One region of the Paenibacillus sp. KS-LC4 genome, then DNA from elsewhere that is predicted to be linked to it. Evidence: riboswitches for the same ligand, from Rfam matches in the RefSeq annotation. Region 1 holds a riboswitch; each other region holds the start of a gene.
What was found. A riboswitch is a leader RNA that binds a small molecule or an ion and turns the genes downstream of it on or off. The one in region 1 is predicted to bind cyclic di-GMP.
Positions count from the first base shown of each region.

Region 2: linked by a shared signal. The riboswitch ahead of V5J77_RS18110 (methyl-accepting chemotaxis protein) and the one ahead of V5J77_RS10075 (methyl-accepting chemotaxis protein) in region 1 are both predicted to bind cyclic di-GMP.
Region 3: linked by a shared signal. The riboswitch ahead of V5J77_RS01235 (glycosyl hydrolase) and the one ahead of V5J77_RS10075 (methyl-accepting chemotaxis protein) in region 1 are both predicted to bind cyclic di-GMP.

Region 1 is NZ_CP145905.1:2,368,818-2,376,068, reverse strand. It holds gene V5J77_RS10090 (hypothetical protein) at 1-559, opposite strand, end outside; gene V5J77_RS10085 (ABC transporter ATP-binding protein) at 556-1,254, opposite strand; gene V5J77_RS10080 (GntR family transcriptional regulator) at 1,274-1,648, opposite strand; gene V5J77_RS10075 (methyl-accepting chemotaxis protein) at 1,901-3,667, opposite strand; cyclic di-GMP riboswitch class I at 3,763-3,846, opposite strand; gene V5J77_RS10070 (YrzA family protein) at 4,011-4,229, shown strand; gene V5J77_RS10065 (pentapeptide repeat-containing protein) at 4,450-5,139, shown strand; tRNA gene V5J77_RS10060 (tRNA-Thr) at 5,429-5,504, shown strand; tRNA gene V5J77_RS10055 (tRNA-Pro) at 5,512-5,585, shown strand; gene crtI (phytoene desaturase family protein) at 5,769-7,251, opposite strand, start outside; gene V5J77_RS10045 (glycosyltransferase family 2 protein) at 7,241-7,251, opposite strand, start outside.
Region 2 is NZ_CP145905.1:4,302,823-4,310,073, reverse strand. It holds gene V5J77_RS18140 (tautomerase family protein) at 1-498, shown strand, start outside; gene V5J77_RS18135 (hypothetical protein) at 533-712, opposite strand; gene V5J77_RS18130 (MATE family efflux transporter) at 829-2,181, opposite strand; gene V5J77_RS18125 (MarR family transcriptional regulator) at 2,290-2,754, opposite strand; gene V5J77_RS18120 (GNAT family N-acetyltransferase) at 2,940-3,416, shown strand; gene V5J77_RS18115 (SprT family zinc-dependent metalloprotease) at 3,420-4,076, shown strand; cyclic di-GMP riboswitch class I at 4,363-4,448, shown strand; gene V5J77_RS18110 (methyl-accepting chemotaxis protein) at 4,539-6,515, shown strand; gene V5J77_RS18105 (saccharopine dehydrogenase NADP-binding domain-containing protein) at 6,616-7,251, opposite strand, start outside.
Region 3 is NZ_CP145905.1:274,930-282,180, reverse strand. It holds gene V5J77_RS01240 (glycosyltransferase) at 1-1,835, opposite strand, end outside; gene V5J77_RS01235 (glycosyl hydrolase) at 2,259-3,206, opposite strand; cyclic di-GMP riboswitch class I at 3,292-3,379, opposite strand; cyclic di-GMP riboswitch class I at 3,461-3,548, opposite strand; gene V5J77_RS01230 (mannosyltransferase family protein) at 3,636-4,895, opposite strand; gene V5J77_RS01225 (glycosyltransferase family 2 protein) at 4,899-5,915, opposite strand; gene argS (arginine--tRNA ligase) at 6,109-7,251, opposite strand, start outside.

The sequences.
Region 1 (7,251 bases):
ACAATTCCTCCACATAGCCAATGACAAATTGCAGCAGGACGAAGGCGGCTATTGCTACCCATGGAAAAAGCCTCTTATTAAAGAGATGCCCTACTGTAATCGAAAAATAGACGATCAGCATCAAAAATAGGAGCGTCCAAAATATTAAAACAAAAAATAGGATACCCGTCTCGAAGTTAGGCGGACCCATTGCATCCAAAAAGGAGCTTGGAGCAAGCCATTTAAACAGCCAAATATGAAGCAGCACGAGTCCACTCAGCGCAGCCGATAATATGAATTGCAGCAGAAGCGGCGAAGCGATTGTTTTCCACGTGGCCAGCGGCAATAAGCGGCGACCGTACGATTTAAGGTTGTGAGAGTACGTCTTTGAGGAAAATATGATCAGCATGAAGGCAACGAATAAATAGCCCATGAACATGAATGTAAGCGACATTGCAGGCTGCCAATTGCGAGTTGTACTAAAAAAAGAGAGAGCTCCCTGCAAAATAATAAGCGCCGCCGCCGAGCCCATAATTAAATTCGCATTGCGTTTCCAGTCATATTTCAATAAGTTTATCATTCTGAAAATACCTCCCTGAATAGCTCATCTACACTTTTACCATGCTTGGAGCGAATGCTCTCCACGTCCTGACGCAGTGAAACTTCGCCGTGCTGAATAAAAATGACTTCATCGAAAACCCGTTCGATATCTGTAATTAAATGCGTCGAGATGAGCACACAGCTGTCTTCATTATAAAACTTAACGATAGCGTCCAAAATTTTACCCCGGGCCACGGGATCAACGCCGCCTATCGGCTCATCGAGCAAATAAAGCTTAGCCTGACGCGACATCGCGAGCGTGAGCTGCAGCCGCTCATTCATCCCCTTTGATAAAGAGCTAATACGATCATTGCGATCCAGCTTCAAAAAATCGAGCATGCTCCCCGCTTTCTCCTGATCGAAATCCTTATAAAAATCACTGAAAAAACGAAGGGCATCCTTCACCCGCATCCACGACTCGGTTACCGGCTGATCCGGCATAAAGGACGTAATCGCCTTCGTCCCAATGCCAATCGGCTCTCCGCATATCCGAACGCTTCCTGAGGTTGGCTGAATAAGTCCGGCAGCCAGCTTCATGAGTGTACTCTTGCCGCTGCCATTACTGCCAAGCAGACCAATAATTTTGCCTGCCTCTAGGTTCAAATGAATATTATGCAGCGCTTTTCTCGATCCGAAGTTTTTTGTTACGGCTTGCAGTTCAACAATCTTCTTCATCACTTTATTTTCCCCCCGCCTATTTCTGCTCTTCCTTGCTAACCGCTTCCGTAACAATCGCTACAATGTCCTCCTGCTTAAAGCCCAAATCACGCATCCCCTGAATGAAACGTCCAAGTAAATCAGCCGCCATTTCTTTCTTTATACTCACAATAGCCGCCTCCTCGCTCGTTACATATCTTCCAAGTCCGCGCCTTGTTTCGACGATGCCTTCACGCTCCAGCTCCTGAAAAGTACGCTGGATCGTATTAGGATTGATTTGCAGCTCCACTGCAAGCTCGCGCACCGATTCGATTTTATCGCCGGGATGAAGCTTCCCGCTAATAATTTGCTGTTTAATGTAGTTCATAATCTGGATATAGATTGGTTGGTTGTTGTCAAATTCAATCGGCATAAGTCACCTCCGTATTAATGTGTTAGCGTGTTAGTGTTATATCTTAATAGTACACTAGTAATCTGTTTTTGTAAAGGGCTGGATAAAAAAAGGCTGCCTCCAATCGCCCACGGGCGCTGAAAGCAGCTATTTCCTCTTTACTATTCCTCTTTACTATTCCTCTTTACTATCCCTCTTTACTATTCTCTTTAGTATTCCATCTTTAGCATTCATCTGCATTGTTCCATTTTCTATTCCCATTAGAAAGCGAGCTTACACCTTGAATACAGCCGCTTTCTCGCGCAAATTAGTGGAAGAGCCCTGTAGTTTCTCCGCCAGCTCTTGAAGCTGAAGCGATACCTCAAATTGATCCTCGGACATTCCGCTCATCTGCTCCATTTTGCCATTCACCTCCGAGGAGGTTTGCAGAAGCTTGTCAACAGAACCAACAATATCGGTAATACCCTTTGTAATTTCATCAATACCGACAGAGATTTCGCCCATTTGCTCGGACAAGGCGCTGCTTTGATTTTCCAGGCCGTTAAACATTTCGCTCGCCGTCACCGACGCCTGCTTCGTCGTTTCAATCACTTCTGAGAAGCTGCTCAAGCTCTGGCTGCTGTCGGCAAAATCGTTCTGAATAAGCTTAAGCTCCTTCGTAATATCTTTGGAGATGATGTCCGTCTGGCTCGACAGCTTGCGAATCTCCTCTGCTACTACAGCAAACCCTCTGCCATGCTCGCCTGCACGCGCCGATTCAATCGAAGCATTCAGCGACAATAAATTCGTCTGAGTGTTCAAATCCTGAATACCGCCCAAAAACTTCGTTACATTATTGTAACGCTCATTAATCCGGTCGAAGGATTCGGTTACTCGGGCAAATTGCTGCACCGTCTGATTGACCATTTGCACGACGCCCTTCATATCGGTGGAGCCTGTGCGCGACGACTCTCTCATTTCTTTCATATCGCGGTTAATATATTCGGTGGAGGCAGCAATTTGCTGCGAGCTTGCCGATATTTGCTCTGTTACAGCAGAGATGGAAGTGGCATCATCATACTGGGTCATCAAAATCGTCTTGCCGTTGCTAATCTCTTCTTTCACCTGCTCGGAAGCATTCTGATTACGAACAATCATATCACCCATATTGCGCGAGGCTTGCAGAACAACCGTACTGACATCCATAGTCGAACGAAGCGTATCGCGAAGCGCGCTTCCCATTTGCTCCAGCGAACGGTCAATTTGTCCAAATTCATCTTGACGATTCAGCTTTCCATCATAGGTGAAATCGTTATTTTGATAGGAGGCAATTCGCTTCATTAAGCCAACGATGCCTTTTTTCACATTCCGGCTTAACGAATAGGACATGAGGAACGGCAATACGGCAAGCAGCACAATATTGATGATAATAATCATATTGGCAGCCGCAAGACTTTTGTTCAAAGCATCCTGTGTAGCGATTGAATCCACTTCAAGCCATTTCTCTACCGTTTCATTAGCAAAGCTTAGAACAATCGTATATGTACTAACAAGCTGTTTAACCTTGGCGGAACGGTCTTCAATGGAGAGCTGGCTATAATTGCCGTTTTCTGCACGAAGCTGCTCCAGAGCAAGACCAAACACATTGCCTTGGTTCGCATAGGCGTTGCCATTATCTCCGTGAGGATATTTCTCATCAAGGGCTGCTAGTGTCACCTTCAGTTTGTCCACCCGCTCGGGCATTGACTTAAGTGCCAAATTAACCCCATCATCGCCAGTACTTCCATTTTCTACAGCATCAATCATCGAAAGCAGCGTTCGCAGCATCGAATCCGACACGCCTTGATATTCTTTTTTTGCCTCCTGAAGCTCATTTGAAGCATTCACGGCACTTCTAACCGAAGCATTTTGCATAAAAATCCAACCGCCAGCCACTACGTTAAACAACGTAATTAAGGAAGTAATAAACAGCAGCTTCGTTGTGACCTTCTGTCTCTTGAAGAAATCAGAAATTTTTGAGGTCCATTTTAACCACTTTGCCTCTCTCAATCGGGTAATCACTATTTTCTCTCCATTTCTCCTAATTACACTGAAAAAAATAAAAGCTATTCAACCACCGTTACCGGTTGAATAGCTGACTCAGTCTATAGTCCTGCACCGGTGGTTTGGCAGCCATAGCGCAATACCTTAGGCCCATAACTTTGCGCCCTTATTTTTCAATAAGTTTGCCTTTTTCAGTATGTAATTTTCTATTTATTTTGCCACTTTTAAAGTATAATTTAGGGAAACCTTTTTGTAAATTACAAAAAGCGTCATAAGCTGACATGATGCGTTAAATTAATGTTGAGCACCGCTTTAATAGCCAGACATAACAAGACATGAAAGAGATTTAAGGAGGTTTACGATGGATTTTCGCCTAGATTTAATCGAAGATAAGATCGAGTTTTTTGAGGCATTCGACTTACGAACGCTGGAAAAACAAATTGACCAGCAAATCGAAACCAATAAGGCTCTGCTCCTACACGTTCATGCAATTAGCCACCATGCCGTGTTTCATCCAGATCGCGGGAAAATGCTGTACAGCGCAGTCGTTCATTTTAAAGTTAAAGGCTCTTTTTCGTAAGGATTGTTACTAAACCTTTTTTCTGTTATGATAAATGAGAACATCAGTTCTCAATGAGACAATGAAGGAAATGGATTGGTTAAGGCAATACGAACATTTTGATGAGTTGCCAAAGCCGGAACAGTTGCAGCTTTTTTCAAGCCATGCAGACCGCTCCTTCCTGAATCCAGAGAAGATACTGCCAATTTAGCTGAGGATACTCGCGAAGCTCGATTCAGCAATGATCTTACTTGCGTTCATTGCTGAAGCATCTTCGATTACACAAACAGATGAGCAAGAAAATGTTGAAACGTTTAATGGACCTCGATGCTTGCCAAAAAGCAGTATTCTCGCCTGTGCGAACGCTCAAGTCAGCCTAAAGAAGATAAAAAATAACGGGCGATTAGATAACTGGGTAATAAAGGGAAATGCAGGTCGAATGTCGAAGCAACAAAAGCAGCTTAATTATAATCTGGAAGGAGATATGAAAATGAGCTTAAAGGTAGAGCAGTTGGATTTGCAAAAGGCGGATATATCAGGGTCAAAGTGGCAAGAGGTTAGAGCTGAAGAACTTGACATTGATAATGTCAGTTTGGCGAAGACGAAAATTAATAACGTAAATATGAGTGAAATGACTTTGAATGATGTTAATATGAGTGGAATTAAAATTCAGCATGCTAACTTTAGCCATGCTGTTATTGACAAAGTCCATCTATTTGGTACAGAATTTCATAATGTGGTTCTTCCTATGGAGGGAGAAGGGAATTATAATCCCGATGGGCGATATAAACCAGTAAGTTTTCATAACTGCAATCTATCTAATGGGCAATTAAAAAATTGTGATTTATCAAATGTTGAAATAACTGATTGTGACATTACTGGATTGAAAATAAACGGTATCTTAATTTCGGATTTAATCAGAAACAAATAAAGGATAAGCACTTATCCCAAACCAACCAGGCGCAACCCTGCGAATAAGCGAGTATTCGTAAGAAGCTCAAATCGTACCGAGGAAGTTGAAATAATGGGGGATACATCGCCGTAAGAACGGACCGCCTTCAAACAAAGCAACAATCTTATAGATAAGAGTTAAGTTAAAAATCAGTTCTATTCGGGTATTTGACTGCTGCCCGAATTTTTTTTCGAAAAAAATAAAAAAAGGTCTTGCATCCTCCTAGCGTTCTATGGCATAATACATCTTGTGTCCGATACATAACCGCGCCGTTGTAGCTCAATTGGTAGAGCAACTGACTTGTAATCAGTAGGTTGGGGGTTCAAGTCCTCTCGACGGCACCATTTTTTTCGGGACGTAGCTCAGCTTGGTAGAGCACCTGGTTTGGGACCAGGGGGTCGCATGTTCAAATCGTGTCGTCCCGATATTTAATAAGTTGTTTCAAGCAGGCCCTCTAATTTAGAAGGGTTTTTTATTTTTTTCCAACCCTTATTCCGTTCACGGACATGCTCCATCAACCTTTATATGAATTAAGCCGCGCTTGGCTTCAGGGCATTACTGCTCTTAACTAAGCACGGCTTTTCTTTTGTACCATAATAAAGCACCATTCATGAATGCTGCCGAATCATCGCCTCTGCGGTGAGCAGCCCCGACATGGCAACCATTGGCGTCCCTCCGCCAGGATGGGTCGTTCCGCCTGCAAACCACAGTCCACGCAAATCCGCACGATTGGACGGCCGCATAAACGTCTGCTTCGCTGAATTCGAGGAAATGCCATAGATGGCGCCGCGAAAGGCTGATGTATCCCGCTCCAGATCCTCCGGCGTATAAACAGCAAGCTGCTCCGTATTAAGGTCGAGACCCTCCAAGCCATAGACAGCTAACTGCTTGAATAGACGTCCCTGATAACGCTCCGCCTCTCTCTCCCAGCTCCAAGCGTCCGACGTATAAGGAGCATTCGCCAAAATAAACAGGTTGCTGCCGCCTTCCGGCGCCATGTCCGGCTCTGAATAGGCCGAGCAGCATATATAGATCGCGGGATTAGCTGGCGCCACGCGGCGCTCGAAAATCGCCTCAAATTCTTCCCCATATCGCTGCGGATAAAATACGGTATGATGCAGCAGCTTATCGTAACGTTTGCGAATGCCGGCAAGCGTAACAAAGCCGGACAGCGATGGCTCGTAGCTGGCCATTTTGCGGTCTGTCATCGCGGGCCGCAGCTGTTCTTCGAGCAAATCCCGGCATACGGACAGCACATCACCGTTCGCGAGAACCAGATCAGCTGGCACAAAACCGCTTTCCGTCTCTACCCCGCTTACTCGGCCGCCACTGGCAACAATGCGCTGTACACGTGTCGAGGTGCGTATTTCCGCCCCCATTTCCTCCGCCAGCTGTCGTAGTCCTTCAACCATGCTGTATGTGCCTCCACGAACTCCGAAAATGCCAAGCTCCGCCTCCACATGCGGCAGCATCGCGAAGATGGCTGGCGCCCGATCAGGGGCCGAGCCGACATAGGTCGCATATCGTCCAAACAAGGCCAGTGTGTTCGGATGATGGAAATAACGGCGCAGCAGCACGGACAGCTTCGTCAGCGGGCGAATGCGGACAAATGCTGCCGCCAGTCCAGGGTTCAGCTTATCCTGCCAGGAAACCATCATTTTGTTCATAAAATGACGCTCCGCCTGTCCATACATCACCGCCGCTTCGGCCATAAAAGCCCGATACCGCCGGGCATCCTGCGGGCTATAGCGGGAAATTTGCTCCTCCATCACAGCCGGGTCAGCGGATAAATCCACGACTGATCCATCTGCAAAGCAGTTGCGCGTTCCATGCTCCAGTCGATAAAAATCAATATAATCCTCGATACGGCGGCCTACTGAAGCAAACACCTTGCGAAAAGCCTCCGTCATCGTTATGGTGCTTGGTCCCCGATCAAAGCGATATTCCCCGAGCTGGATACGCTGGAGCTTGCCTCCCACTTTGTCCTGCTGCTCCAGTACAATGACCGCATAGCCTGCATGCGCAAGACGGGCCGCCGCTGATAAACCGCCGATGCCGCCCCCAATGATGACAACCCGCTTCATAGATACC
Region 2 (7,251 bases), 1.9 Mb from region 1:
ATTACATTGAAATCGGGAAGAAGCACATTGCAGAAGCAGCATTTTTATAAAAGGGTAGCGGAACGTATGGAGCGCGAGCTAGCGATTAGAGAGGAGGACATTTTCATCTTACTCGTAGGGACGGAGCTTGCGGACTGGACGTTCGGCAGCGGAATTGCCCAAATGCTGGTGCCTCAAGGAGAGATGGCTTCGGACGTCCGGCAAACGTTCGGGGATATTGCGCCCGCATTCGCCAAATATTCGGAGGAGGTGCTCTTTGGCGAGGTGTGGAACAGAGAGCAGCTGTCGCGGCGGGATCGCAGCTTGCTTACGATAGCCGCCTTAGTGGCAGGTGGAGCCACAGAGCAGCTGCCCTTCCATCTTCGGCTAGGTCAGCAGCACGGGTTGACGGAGGAGCAGGTGGTAGAAGCCTTAACCCACCTGGCTTTTTATGCGGGCTGGCCGCGAGCCGCAGCTGCTATCGAAGCTGCGAAGCAGCAGTTCCAAGAAAATAGCTAATCCCCCAAAATGGAGGATTTTCCAATGGCTTGCTTCATAAAATGATAAATAACAATACAGCATTGTTTTTTTCTGATGACATAAAATGACGCAATTTGCCTCTCAAGGCATCAGCCGAGCTGCCAAGCTTGGCAATACCAGCGAAGCGATCAAATGGCATAATAAAAGCATTTAAAGAAAGCTGGGTGTGAGCAATCGCATCCAGGCGCTGCATGTCGCAAAGGCAGCACATATTTTGCTGTCATAGCCTTGTAAGACGGCTTATTCTATAAGGCTGCTAAAAGATACGGAAGGAGGCCTTCCGTATCTTTTTTTAATCAATAAATATATTTAATGCGCCAATTGCTCTACATTTGGCTGTAGTTTATTGCGCAGCACATAGAGCATGACCGCCCCGACAAGGAAGGCGACAGCATCCGCTATGACCAGCGACCAGACAACGCCATGGAAGCCATTCATGCGATTTGCGATATACAAGACGGGGATGAGCGTTGCACCTTGCACGATTGCCATTACGAAAGCCGCTTTTGCTTGACCCGTCGCTTGGAAAATACCTGTGAACAGCGTTGTCGTCCCGGAAATGAATAAGGATAAAAAGGTGACATGCAGAATATAGCTGCCTAGTTCAATTAATTGCGGATCGTTCGTGAAGAAGCCAATCAAATGATCCGAGGTTAAATACACGATAACACCGAAGACCGCAGCCAAAGCAGCAACCATCTTAATCGTGAAGCTAATCGTTTTTTTCATCCGCAGCTTATTGGCCGTGAAGGAAAAGGCGATGAGCGGCACAACCCCTTCACACAGCCCCATTAGAATCACTTCAGGGAATTGCAGCAATCGTGATGAAATGCCATATCCAGCAACGGCTTGATTGCCATATTCAATAAGGTAATGGTTGAAAATAAGTCCCATTGCACCTAGAAACATGCTCATAATAAATACGGGGGTGCCAATTTTAAAAATGTTGCTTATTATTTCTTTAGATGCTTTGAAGCACTTCAACGATAGGCTGAGGAACTTGCTTGTTCTTCCGATATAGATAGCGTAAAAGAGGCTTGCTGCTGCGTTGGAAATGACTGTTGCTGCTGCAACCTCCATTACATCCCCATGGAACACAAAAATAACGAGTGCATCGAGTATAATATTGACGACAACGCTTAGAATCATCCCAATCATGGAGGTCATAGCCGCTCCTTCGGCGCGGACGATGTTTTCCAAGGAGAAAAATAAGACGACAAACGGCGAGCCGATGAGCATCATGGTGACATAGTCTTTCGTGAATGCGAAGGAGCTGGCCGTTGCCCCAAGCCCATGAACAATCTGGTCGATAAGCGGTAGTCCAGCAATCATCAATAAAATACCGAGCCCAAGACTTGTAAAGAAGGAGAAGGAGGACACCTGCTTCACCACATCATACCTTTTTTCACCTAATAATCTGGAGATGAATGTACCTGCGCCTATGCCAACCAGATTACCCAGCGCCATAAAGGCTGCGAACAACGGTAGGGTAAGCGCTAGCGCCGTTAGCATTTCGGTATTGTGCAGGGTGCCCAGAAAATAGGCGTTTAAAATAGAGTAAATGACACTCATTGACATGCCGAGCATCATAGGAACGGCGAAATGGGCAATCGCTTTGTAAATCGGTGCTTTTTCAAAATAATGGAGGTTTTCAGTATCCATGGGGGTCACCACTTTCTCAATTATGGTTTGCAGTTAATTAGTTAGAAATCTAACTATATGTCAATCATAATCCCTTCCCTTCATTCGAAAGGAGGGGCTACGAGGATGCTAAAATGATGATTTGCGCCCAACGGAGTTCGCCGTATCTTCTTCAATATTGGCTTCAATGCGCGAAAGGAACCTGAACAGCAAGTTGGTTTCATCTTCGGTGAAGCCTTCCAGCAGCGTATGCTCAAAATCTTCAAAATATTGATTGAACGAGCCAAGCAGCTCTTTCGCAGCTGGGGTTACACGCAGCAGGTTGCGGCGCTCATCTTTCGGATCAGACTTGCGAACAATAAGGCCTTTCTTCTCTAAATTGTTGACCAGACTGCTGATAGAGGAGCCTTTGCGGTTAAAGGTAATTTCGAGGTCCTTCTGCGAAAGTCCCCCTTCCTCATGCTCATTAATATACCGAATGGCATGCCCTTGCTCTACCGTTAACCCGTACATCTCCAACTTCTTATTGACGTTGAGCTTCATCATTAGACCGATCATACGAAACTTATACTGCAGATTGCGGTCTTGCTGCATAGTTATCACCTTCTGTTTAAATAAATTAGACATCTAATAGTTAGAGTGCTAACTAAATATATCGTGATGGATTTCGTTTGTCAAATCGTTTTTTATTTTTTCAATACATCGAATATGGTATGATTACGGTCACGAGTCACCGTCACAATGAATCCAAGCTCTTAGGCAAAAAGGAGAACAAAATCATGTCCAGCATTATAGAGAAGCCCTTCGATCAAGAAATGCAAAATACACTCAGCGAGATTACAACGACCTACCATGCAAGCGAACTCAGCAAGAAGGACCAATCGGAGCTGCCGGCAAGCATCTATGTCATTGAAGCAGAAGAGACGATGGTTGGCTACGGCGTCATTTGGGAGTATGCGAGCGGCAAGCAGCTCATCGAAAAAGCGGAAAATGATTATTTTAGCGATGACGAAAAATATTTGGAAAAGGATTTTTATATTGATGTTAAAAATAAAAGGGATTTTGTTTTTATAGAAGCGCTGGATGTGCTGAAGGAATATGAAGGCAAGGGACATGCGGCCTCCTTTATCAACTGGCTTAAAGCGAAATATCCGAAAAAGAGAATGTATGTGTACACGCTGGATAAATCGCGCAACTTTTGGTATAAGCAGAACTTTGAAGCGCTCGGCACGACAGCCTGGATGACCTTTAATTAGCCGATGAACATTGAATTTGAAAATCAAACGATATCGTTTCATGTTGAATACGGCAATCGGGAGAAAAAAATATCGATTCAGATTGAGCCGTCAGGCTTCATCACCGTTAAAGCCCCGAAAGCAGCAAGTGAAGAGGTCATTAAACGATCAGTCGAGCGGCATGGGAAATGGATTTTGGAGCAAAGGAAGCAGCTTGCGGAGGCAACAAAAACGCCGCAAACGAAGCAATATCAAGAGAAAGAGAAATTTCTCTATCTTGGCAAGGAGCGTTTGCTGCATGAGTTAATGGAGACTGAGGGTTTATCAGAGGAGGAGCTTCGAAAAAACCTTAAGAAGTTTTATTTTGCAAGCTGTAAAAAGATTGTAGGGGAACGCCTGCCTATTTATCAGGCGCAGCTGAGAATAAAGCCTAAATCTGTTGAGATTGTCGAGTCCACGACCAAGTGGGGAAGCTGCAGCTCAAGCAAGCATTTAACCTTCAATTATCGTTTGGCGATGGCTCCATTGGATGTAATTGATTACGTCATTATCCATGAGCTTTGCCACTTGTTTCATATGAACCATGACCGCTCCTTCTGGAGGCGCGTCGGCAGCATAATGCCGGATTATAAAGAAAAAGAACAATATTTGGCCAGGTACGGCGGCTTCATGACACTCTAACGCTCGGCAGTCAAAGAGAACGTCCTAATGATTGTCGAGTCTGAAGCGTCTGGGGTGCGCCAGCCCCAGCCCCAGCCCCAGCCCCAGCCCGATTTGGAATCTACGACACCTCTCTAAGCTTGCTTGTGCAAGCTCCTCTATATTCTTTAAGTTCCTCATTGAATGAAAAAACCTTTCATTGGCTCACCAACACTGTATTTTTTGGTTGAATATGTAAATTTGTAAAGATTCTAATGAATTATTAATGTGTAACTATAAAACTTTAGTGACGCTTTACCGATATTCTTTTTTATAAAGGTGAACTCGCGGAAGGGCGGGGACGCAAAGCTTCGAGTCGAATGACCTAAGCACGATGCTAGTCGGGTCGTCGACTAAGGAAGGGGTATGTGTACGCAAATCCAGTCTATTCGGTCCGGATTTTTTTCGTATTCAAAAATTTACGAAGGAAAAAGAGTGATTACAATGAAACTAACCATCAAAAGCAGCCTGATTACCACTCTATTAATGACCGTATCACTAAGCTGTGTGTCCTTCCTTGGCTATGATAGAGCCAAAACGACATTGGAGGCAAACTTTAAGAAACAGGCAGAGCAGCAGCTGACTGTGGTTCAAAACTACATTGATATATGGATACAGGGTACACAGGCCAAATACGAGGCATTAAGTCAGTCTGATGATGTGAGGAACCGAGATATTCCTAAAATTCTCGCCTACAGCAACAGGATGACAAAGATTACCGATAACCCGGACGAATTTGCATTTATTGCTCCTGACGGCACGCTTTATTTGCCGGGAGCAACGACTAGCGTTAAGGATTACCCCCATTTTCAAAGAGCGATCAAGGGTGAGACGGTGACGATTGATCCTGTAGACTCAAAATCTCCGGGCGTGGAGGGAACTCCGATTGTGCTTACGGCTACGCCTGTAAGGGATGATCAAGGAAATATCGTTGGAGTCGGCAATGGGGGTCAGCCCATTCAGGACCTGATTGATCTTATCTCCAAAGTGAAATTAGGAGAAAGCGGTCATGCGATTGTTTATACAAAGGACGGGACGGTTGTGGCTAGTCAAAAACCCGAGGAGACCTTGCAGAAAAATATGGCCGATTACGACAATGAGGCGTTAAATAAAATGGTAACGGACAGCACAAATGGCGATACGGGTTTAGGTGAAGCCGTCATTAACGGCTCGGAGCATATGATCGTTTATGGCAAATCTAACATGATGGATTGGGGCATTGCCATTTTGGTTCCCAAAAGCGAAGCCTATGCCCAAGCGAACGCCTTGCTGCGGTTTTCGATTTTTATAACCATTGTGTGTCTTCTGATTTCCGCAGCCATCATCTATACGGTCATGCGCAAAACGCTAAAGCCGCTTTCCATCATGAATGAAAAGCTGAAGGGGCTATCTGCCAGCGAAGGCGACTTGTCCTCCAGACTGGCATTTGAAACGAAGGATGAGATCGGCGAGCTTTCCAGAAGCTTTAACGGGATGCTTGAAAATTTGCAAGGGCTGATCCTTTCTATTTTGGATAAGGGACAGATTGTTGCCAGCTCCTCGTCGCATCTATTGGGCAATGTGGATCAAATATCAACAACCGTTCAGCAAACCACCACTAACATTCAGCAAGCAAACGCCGGCTTGCAGGGTCAAATGATGGGCTATGAAAGGAATTTGGGGTTGATTGGTAATATTAGTGAAGGCGTATATGGCATACTAAATATATCTAACGATACCTCTGGCATAGCCGCTGAAGCTTCCAAGGGAGCCAAAACAGGCAATGAGGCCGTCGATGCCTTGGCCAATCAAATGGACTCCATCCAACAGACGGTTAATGAAGCTGCTGAGGACATTAAAAGATTGGGCGAGCGTTCGATGGAGATCGGCAACATTACGTCTGCCATTACATCTATTGCTTCTCAAACTAATATTTTGGCGCTCAATGCTTCAATCGAGGCCGTCAGAGCGGGAGCTCATGGAAAAGGGTTTGCGGTAGTGGCGGAGGAAATTCGCAAGCTTGCGGAGCAATCAACCGAATCCTCCAATCAGATTGCGAGTCTCATTCAACAGGTACAGGCCGACACGAATCATGCCGTGGGGACAATGGACAAAGGCACAGGTGAAGTTGCGCTTGGTTTGGAGCAAGTAGATAAGGTCGGCGTTTTATTCCAGACGCTAGTGACAACAACGACGGACGTATCCACGCATATGGAGAAAATTGCCTCAGCCGCCGAACAGCTAAATGCCAATACGGAGCGTGTGGAATCCGAGATTAAACAAAGTGTGCAAATCAGCAAGGACTCATCCCAAAGCTTTGAGACGATTGCCGCCATGTCGGAAGAGCAACTTGCTTCCATTATGGAAATAAACAGCTCTGTGGAACAGCTGACACGCACAGCGGATGAGCTAAAAACGATGCTTAATCGGTTTAAAGTGTAGTTCAATAACGATGAGGCCATGCCCAAAGTCGACCTGCTGTCGCTATGGCATGGCCTTTTTTGTGCGAATCGAAAGCTAACGAGCGTTATGGCCCTTTCATCTAGTTGGAGACCACAACGCCATATTGTTTGAAAAAGTTTAAAATTGCCGCTTTATCCATTCGCGAATTTGGCAAGTCCTCGGGGTAATAAACGCCGGGAGCTATCGGTTCGTTGTTAGGCATTAGCAGCAGCTTCTCGGCTTGGACAGCCGCACCAAGGGCGGTAAGGTGAGTTTGACCAAGCGGGTCCGAAATAGCGACTCGCCGCTCGACGGGGCGGCCATTAGGGCCTGTTCCCTTTAGGTGGATAAGCACATGATGGGTGCTGCCGGTGCCTGGATTGTAGAGCAGGCGCTGCCTGAACGATCGGAACCTTTTGCCGCTAATCATTTTCCATAGCCCGCTGTTAACGAGCGCTACAAGCAAGGAGGTAGATGTTTTGCTGTCGAAGCTAATACGGAAGCTAGCTGTGTCAATATGGTTATCTTTAAGCAGGGTCATATGATCAGGCGTATCGAGCCGATAGCATTTTGCCTCATAGCCATTGGGAAACTGGACCTTGACGGGATCGGTCATCGGATGTACAAGGCGGCTTTTTCCCGCTTCCGTAATATGAAAGGGAATCGTCAGTCGATCCATATAAGCGGTAGAATCGGGTCCCGCTTTATCCTGCAGAGAGTATAGGGCATGAATATC
Region 3 (7,251 bases), 2.1 Mb from region 1:
TTATAGGTGTACTTGAAATTAGAAATATAACGAATTACGGAAGTCCATATGCCCGCCTGAAAAATACCCTTAACGAACTCATCCGCATTGCCATATACTTCAGCAAGCCATTTGCGCTCCTCTTCAATGCTGCTCCAATGAAGCTTGAAGCCTATCTGGTATCCGGAGCCATGCTTGTCATAAAATATTTTCTCAGCCGTCACGCGTAAAGCATCCTGTGATAATGGAATATCCAGCTCTATGCGATCCGGAAGCGGCAAAATCGTATCCGTGTAAATGCGGCAGCCTGTCTCGCTAATATCCAGCGTCTTGACGTTTTCCATCTTCAGCTCTTCATCCTCCGTATAACGAAGCGTGAGCGGCAGCTCCTTGGCGAAGCGCTCCGCCTCCCGCATGCGCGGACGTTCAAAGCCGAGCAGCAGCGCGAGCATAAGAAACACTCCGTTATAACCAAGCCAAAACAAATTAATGAGCATGGACTGCAATTCATTTTCGCCCGCACCCGCAATACGCCCCACATTGACCGCCATCAGCACGACAGATAGCACAAGCAGAACAAGCAACGGCATCATATAGCGATAATTAATGGACGTTTTGTTCTGATAAATGCCTTTCGGCGTCACCTCAAAGGGAATAGCCTTGCGGAAGATGGTTTCCTGAAGGGCTGCGAGGAATAGCGTTGGCGTCATGGCCGTCTCGTAAACGTTGTTCCAGAACACATTGAGCTTCTTATTTGTTAAATAAGGCACTACGGTGACCGAGAACAAGAAATAGGGCAGCCAGAAGATAAGCAGCTGTTGCAAGCTTGTTTCAATAATAGCCACGCCGAAGGTCAAGAAGAGCATGGGAGAAAGTATGTACATAAAGCGTGTAACACCAAAGTACCAGTACAGCAGGTTGGAGAAATACAGCAGCCGCTGCATTAACGATAGGCCCTTTGCCTCAAGCGGATTGGACATCCTCGTCGTTTGTATGGTGCCCCTAGCCCAGCGGGCCCGCTGTTTAATTTGATCGGATATGGACTCAGACGTAAGTCCAAGTGCCAGCACCTCATTCAAGCAATAAGAATCAAACCCATTGGATTGAAGCTTCATCCCTGTGGCCAAATCCTCGGTAATCGTGCCAATAACGAAGCCGCCGATATGATCAATGGCGCTGCGCCGGAAAATACAGTTGCTGCCTACATAAATAACAGCATTAAAACGGTCTCTTCCCGACTGAACAAGCCGCATAAACATATCCTGCTCGTTCGGAATATTACGCCCTTGGTAGTAGTTGTATTGAAAAATATCTTCGTTGTAAAAAACTTGCGGCGTTTGTACGTAAGCAAGCTTCTCATTCTCTGCAAAAAAACCTACCGTCCGCTGCAAAAAATCCGGCTTTGGCATCATGTCTGCGTCCAATGTGAGGAGCAAATCGCCCTTCATTTTCGTCAGCGCATGATTCAAATTACCCGCTTTAGCATGCTCATTTCCGGGACGATCGAGATAATGGACGCCTAAGCCTTCGGCTACTTCTCTCATTTCCGCTCGTTTTCCGTCATCACATACCCAAATATTTAATAAATGCTCCGGATAATTTAAATTTTTACAAGCAAGGATGGTTTTTCTAACCAAGGATGGCGGTTCATTGTAGGTAGCGATTGTAACATCCACAGAATAAAGGTTGTCAGGTAATGGCGCAGGCTTTCTTTCAGTGGGTTTTAGCAGAAGAATGTGGAATAAAACGGATTGAAAAATAGAAATAATTTCAAAAAATAGTAACAAAGATCCAAAAATAAATGACCATCCAGATGGTAGTGTTTGTACAAGTCTCCATACTAGATACACGATCATGATAGCAATGGATACAGTTGTTAATATGTACCTAGCTTTTGTTTTCAAATAACCCCAATCCTTTGCGCTCTATTTATTCGCCATAATTCCATTCCTTTTCTGACTTATCTACAACATAGACTGACGATATTGCCTATTCTTGCTGTCGATATTTGTTAAATCGGCCGGAAATATGATATTTTTGGCGGCTAAGGCTCAAATTCAAAGTTATCTTATCACAATCCTTGCCCCTTTAAAAGTTAATTTTTATTCTAAACCTCTTAATCTTCTATGCAAAAGTGTAGAAAAAAAACGAAAAAACTCTAATTTTACGCGACGTACGCGAAATTAGAGTTTTTTCAGAATACCTATTTGGTACTATAACAGCTAGTTTTTTATAGAAGAGGAGGCTAGGGACTAGTTCTCTACTACCAAACTAATCTCTTAAAGTGTTTGTTGCAGCGTTTGGTAAGCGCTCAGGCTGTCAGCCGACGAATCAATATGCCAGTCGAGCTCTTTGTTTTCATTGAACCAGATCAAGCCTTTAATTTGGCTGTACGCTGGCGATTGCACTTGGTTCATCGCATCAATAACCCATTCTTTTTTGCTGCCGCCGCTTTCGGTTGTGCCTGTTTCAGCGATAATAATTGGCTTGCTCGAAATGCTTGTCAATGCTTGGTAAGAAGCATGGAATACCTCGTCAAATGTTCTCCACGAGCTCCACGATTGTTTCGTTCCAAAATTGTAGCCATCAATCGAGAGCATGTCCACGTAAGCATCGCCTGGGTACATCGCTGTAAACGAAGCGTTTTTGCCAACATTTTCAGCGTTTACATTGTACATGAATTTGATGTTTGTTGCGCCTTGCTCCTTGAAAATAGTAACGACACGTTGGAATGCCGCTTTGTAGGTTTCGTTCGTGTTCACTGTGCTGTCGCCAACACCCCAGCCGTACCAGTTGCCGTTGCCTTCGTGGAACAGGCGAAGCCAGATTTCAGGGTTTTTATTAGCCGCTTGCCAGTTCATTAATTGTTTAGCTGTTTGCTTCAGGTAAGCGTCCACTACGCCTCTATTGATATCAGCAGTCGAATATTCTTTGTAATTTTTATTTTTAAATTCAAGGGTAAGCAGGTTAATCGAACCATTACTATTTACATAGTCCATAAAGCCCTTCCACTCATTGATCCCTTGATTCGAATTGACGAAGGTATGTACAACATCTTGGTGGCCACCGATCAGTTGCTCGTAGGCAGCAATGTTGTCCAAGCTTTGGTTCGGCCAAGTGCCGATCCATGCTCCATTGTAAAAGTTTGTTTGTGCGCTAACAGGGAGTGCCCAAAGTAATGTCGAAGCGAGCATAAGGAGTGTAAGAGCAAATTTTGTCGATTTCATAGTTAGTTCCTCCCCCGAGCGAATGATGGTACGTGGTCCGAAGAACACGCCACACCTTCATCAAGCAAAGGAGGCTATGTTGGGCTTCGGCAGCTGGCGAGCATATTCCGTTAGGAATGAAGCCCCTATAGCTTTGCGCACATCAGGTTTCCCTGAGTTTGCCTTTTTCGTGTTTGAAGCAATAAAAAAAGATAGTCCCTGCTCCCGAAAGAACAAAGTCTACCTTGATTAATAAAGGAAGAAGCGATGTTGAATTCGGCAGCTGGCGAGCATATTCCGTTAGGAATGAAGCCCCTGTAGCTTTGCGCACATCAGGTTTCCCTGAGTTTGCCTTTTCGTTAAACATAATAGGTATAAAGTATGAACTAATGTTATATGGTGTTATTGTACACCTTGAGCGCAAATTTCGTCAAATTATTTTTTCATAAATTATACAACGAAAAAATATCCATTAAAGTAGCAGACCGCGTACACAATATGGAGCAGGAAAAACATCATGAAATAAAACATTTGGAGCGGCTTATTATTTTTCAGCACATCCGCAAAATAAATATAGAAGGGGAACGCCACCATGACATAGCGTGGAATGCTTTGCAAAAATTCGGCGCTGGCGAACGGGATGAGCATCAGCAGCAGACCATATGCAAAAAACAGCCATTCATGTGCATTACGGCGAATATCTTTCCAGCGCATAATAAGAAAGGCAACAAAAATGACGAGGACGGCATTAGCAATAATAAAGGCAAGCAGGCCATTTTCCCAGCCGCCGTTTCCTGAGAAATAAGGCTTTTGGATAAAATGAATGTAGTTTGAAAATGGAGCAACCGTCTTGCGATACCAGTTGATGCTCTGCTCTGTGATTGGAGCCAGTAAATCGCCCGTGAGCCATTTCATATATAATAGATAACCTGTCAGCGGCAGTGCTGAAATAATACCATAACCTAAATATTTCGCGTCCTTCCACTTAAAACGATACAGCCTGTGTTCAATCAGCAGCGTCCCCACAACGAAAAACAAGTTGACGAAGCCCAGATTGCGCGTCACAGCGGACAAGCCCCCGAACAGAAACGCGAGAAAATATCGCTTTTGCATCGCATAATATACGGTCATAAGCGACAGCATGAGGAACAGGCTTTCGGTATAAGGTACAGCATAGAAGATGGCGGTCGGAAAAATAAGCAGCAGCAGCACCGCAACTTGGGCATGCTCCTGTTTCAGCCCTCTTTTCAAGCAAATTCCATAAAAATACAAAAGCGATACGAGTAAAAACAAATTCGATAAAACCGATCCCACGACCGTCGCATCATATTTAGAAATAGACTCCACCAAGAAGACTAACAAAGGGTATAAAGGAAAAAACACCCAATTCGCACTGGGATGCGGTTCATTGATGTTATACGTATCGTAGCCATTTTCGGCAATACCCAAATACCATACGCTGTCAAATTTCCTTAAATCCTCAAAGCTTGGCTTCTTCAGCTGTGAAACATCCGTCTGGATCGAGAGCTGGCTCGATGTGAAATCATGCCCCTGTACGACCGCATAGTCCGGCGGCACTTGATAGTTTGGAAACAAATTCATGCCGAGAAAGCCTGCAAAGTAAAGCAATATTCTCGTGATGACAAACAAAGAGAGCAGGAAGATCAAAACTTGCGTGTTCGATTTTGCTTTAAGCAGCAGCGATTCCATTCGTCACCTCGTCTCTTGTAATTGCTGCGTTTTCGCTTTCGGCTCCGCCAATACAACGTTATGCAGCTCTGTTTCAACGAAGTATTTCGGCCTTTTCTTCGTTTCAATGTAAATTTTGCCGATATATTCACCGATTAGTCCAATGCATAACAGCTGAATACCGCCAATAAACCAAATCGAAAGAATCATCGAGCTCCAGCCAGATACCGTGTTGCCCTGCAAGTGCCGTATGAACACATAAAGAGCGAACAAAAGACTCATGACTGACATGAAGAAGCCAACAACCGATACTGCCCGGATAGGAGAAACGCTGAAGGAGGTAATGCCTTCCCAAGCGAAAATGAGCATTTTTTTCAGCGGATATTTCGATTCGCCGGCGGTCCGCTCCAGACGATCATAATACACGCTGTCGGATTTGAAGCCAATGGTAGGAATAATGCCGCGCAGGAACAGATTGACCTCCTGGTATTCCTCCAGCTTATCAACGACCTTCCTGCTCATCATCCGGTAATCCGCATGATTATAAACGACATTTACGCCAAGCTTAATCATTAATTTGTAGAAAAATTGCGCGCTGAGCTTTTTGAACATCGTATCAGTCGTCCGCTTGTTGCGTACGCCGTACACGACCTCGAAGCCCTGCTTGTACTTCTCAATAAACGCGTCGATCACCGTAATATCGTCCTGCAAATCAGCATCAATGGAAATAATGCAATCCGCATACTCCTTCGCCGTCAACAAGCCCGCCAGCAGTGCCCGCTGATGCCCAACGTTACGAGAAAGCTTCAGCCCGCTCACGAAACGGTTGCTCCGGTGGAAGGAATCAATCAGCGACCACGTTTTATCGCGGCTGCCATCATCTACAAGCAGCATTTTGCTCTGCTCTGACACCTTTCCCTCCTTCACCAGCCGTTCCAGCAACAAGGACATCTGCCTTACCGTTTCCGGCAGTGCTTCCTCCTCGTTATAGCAAGGCATGACAATTGATACAACAGGCAAATCGGACTCATTGCCTCTCATGACTTTTCCCTCGCTCTCTATGATGTTGTCCATTTTCGAAAATTAGTATAATCGCATACACTAGTTAAAGCAACTGGCCCAATACGCCTTTAAACCGTATTATGCTCCATTTCTTTGAAAAAAAGCCCCTGCGACGCGAGTAGCTTTCTGCCACCGCTGCCGCAAGGGCTGACCTTTATCTGAATGGGTAATTTTACATTTGTTGAGGGGCCGATACGCCTACGAGGCGAAGCGCGTTCGCAATAACGGTGCGAATAGCGCCAAGCAGCGCGAGACGCGCTTGAGTCTGCGCTGCATCCTCGGTAATGACGCGCTCCGCTCTATAATAGCTGTGGAACTGGGAGGCCAGCTCATACACATAGCGAATGATGCGATGCGGCGCATATTGCTCCGCCGCCTCCGCCACCTCCTGCGGCAGCTCGCCGAGCTTGCGCAGCAGGTCGTATTCGGCTTCCGACGTCAGCTTGCTGAGGTCGATCTGCTCAAGCGGCAGCAGCGCGAGGCTCTGCTCCTGCGCCTGACGGAAAATGCTGCAAATGCGCGCATGCGCATATTGCACATAAAACACGGGATTCTCGTTGGAGGTTGAAATCGCGAGATCCATATCAAAATCCAGATGCGAGTCCATGCTGCGCATCGTGAAGAAATAACGGATGGCGTCCACGCCTACTTCATCCATCAAGTCCTGCATCGTTACCGCTTTGCCGGTACGCTTGGACATCTTCACCTTTTCCCCATCCTGGAACAGGCTGACCATCTGGGCAATCAAGACGACCAGTTTGCTTGGATCGTTGCCTAGCGCCTCCATCGCCGCTTTAACACGCGGAATGTAGCCATGGTGGTCTGCTCCCCATATATTGATCATCCGGTCGTAGCCGCGGCTGTACTTGTCCATATGGTATGCGATGTCTGGAGTCAAATACGTATAGGAGCCATCATTTTTGACGAGCACGCGGTTTTTATCGTCACCGAAAGGCATCGTGTCAAGCCACGTCGCACCCTCCTCCTCGTATACATGCCCCTTTTCCTTAAGCGCCTCAAGCGCCTGCTCAACCTTGCCATTTTTGTAAAGCGACGTTTCGCTATACCAGATGTCAAAGCCGACGCGGAAGCGATTAAGATCATGCTTGATTTTATCCAGCTCGCGCTCTAGGCCAAAGCTGCGGAAAAATTCCAAGCGCTCCTCGTCGCTCAGGCCAAGCAGACGATCTCCCTCCTGCTCAGCAAGCAGCTTTCCAAAGCCGACAATATCCGCGCCATGGTAGCCATCCTCCGGCATTTCCGCTTCCTTGCCCAGCGCCTGCTGATAGCGCGCTTCGATCGACTTCGCCAGATT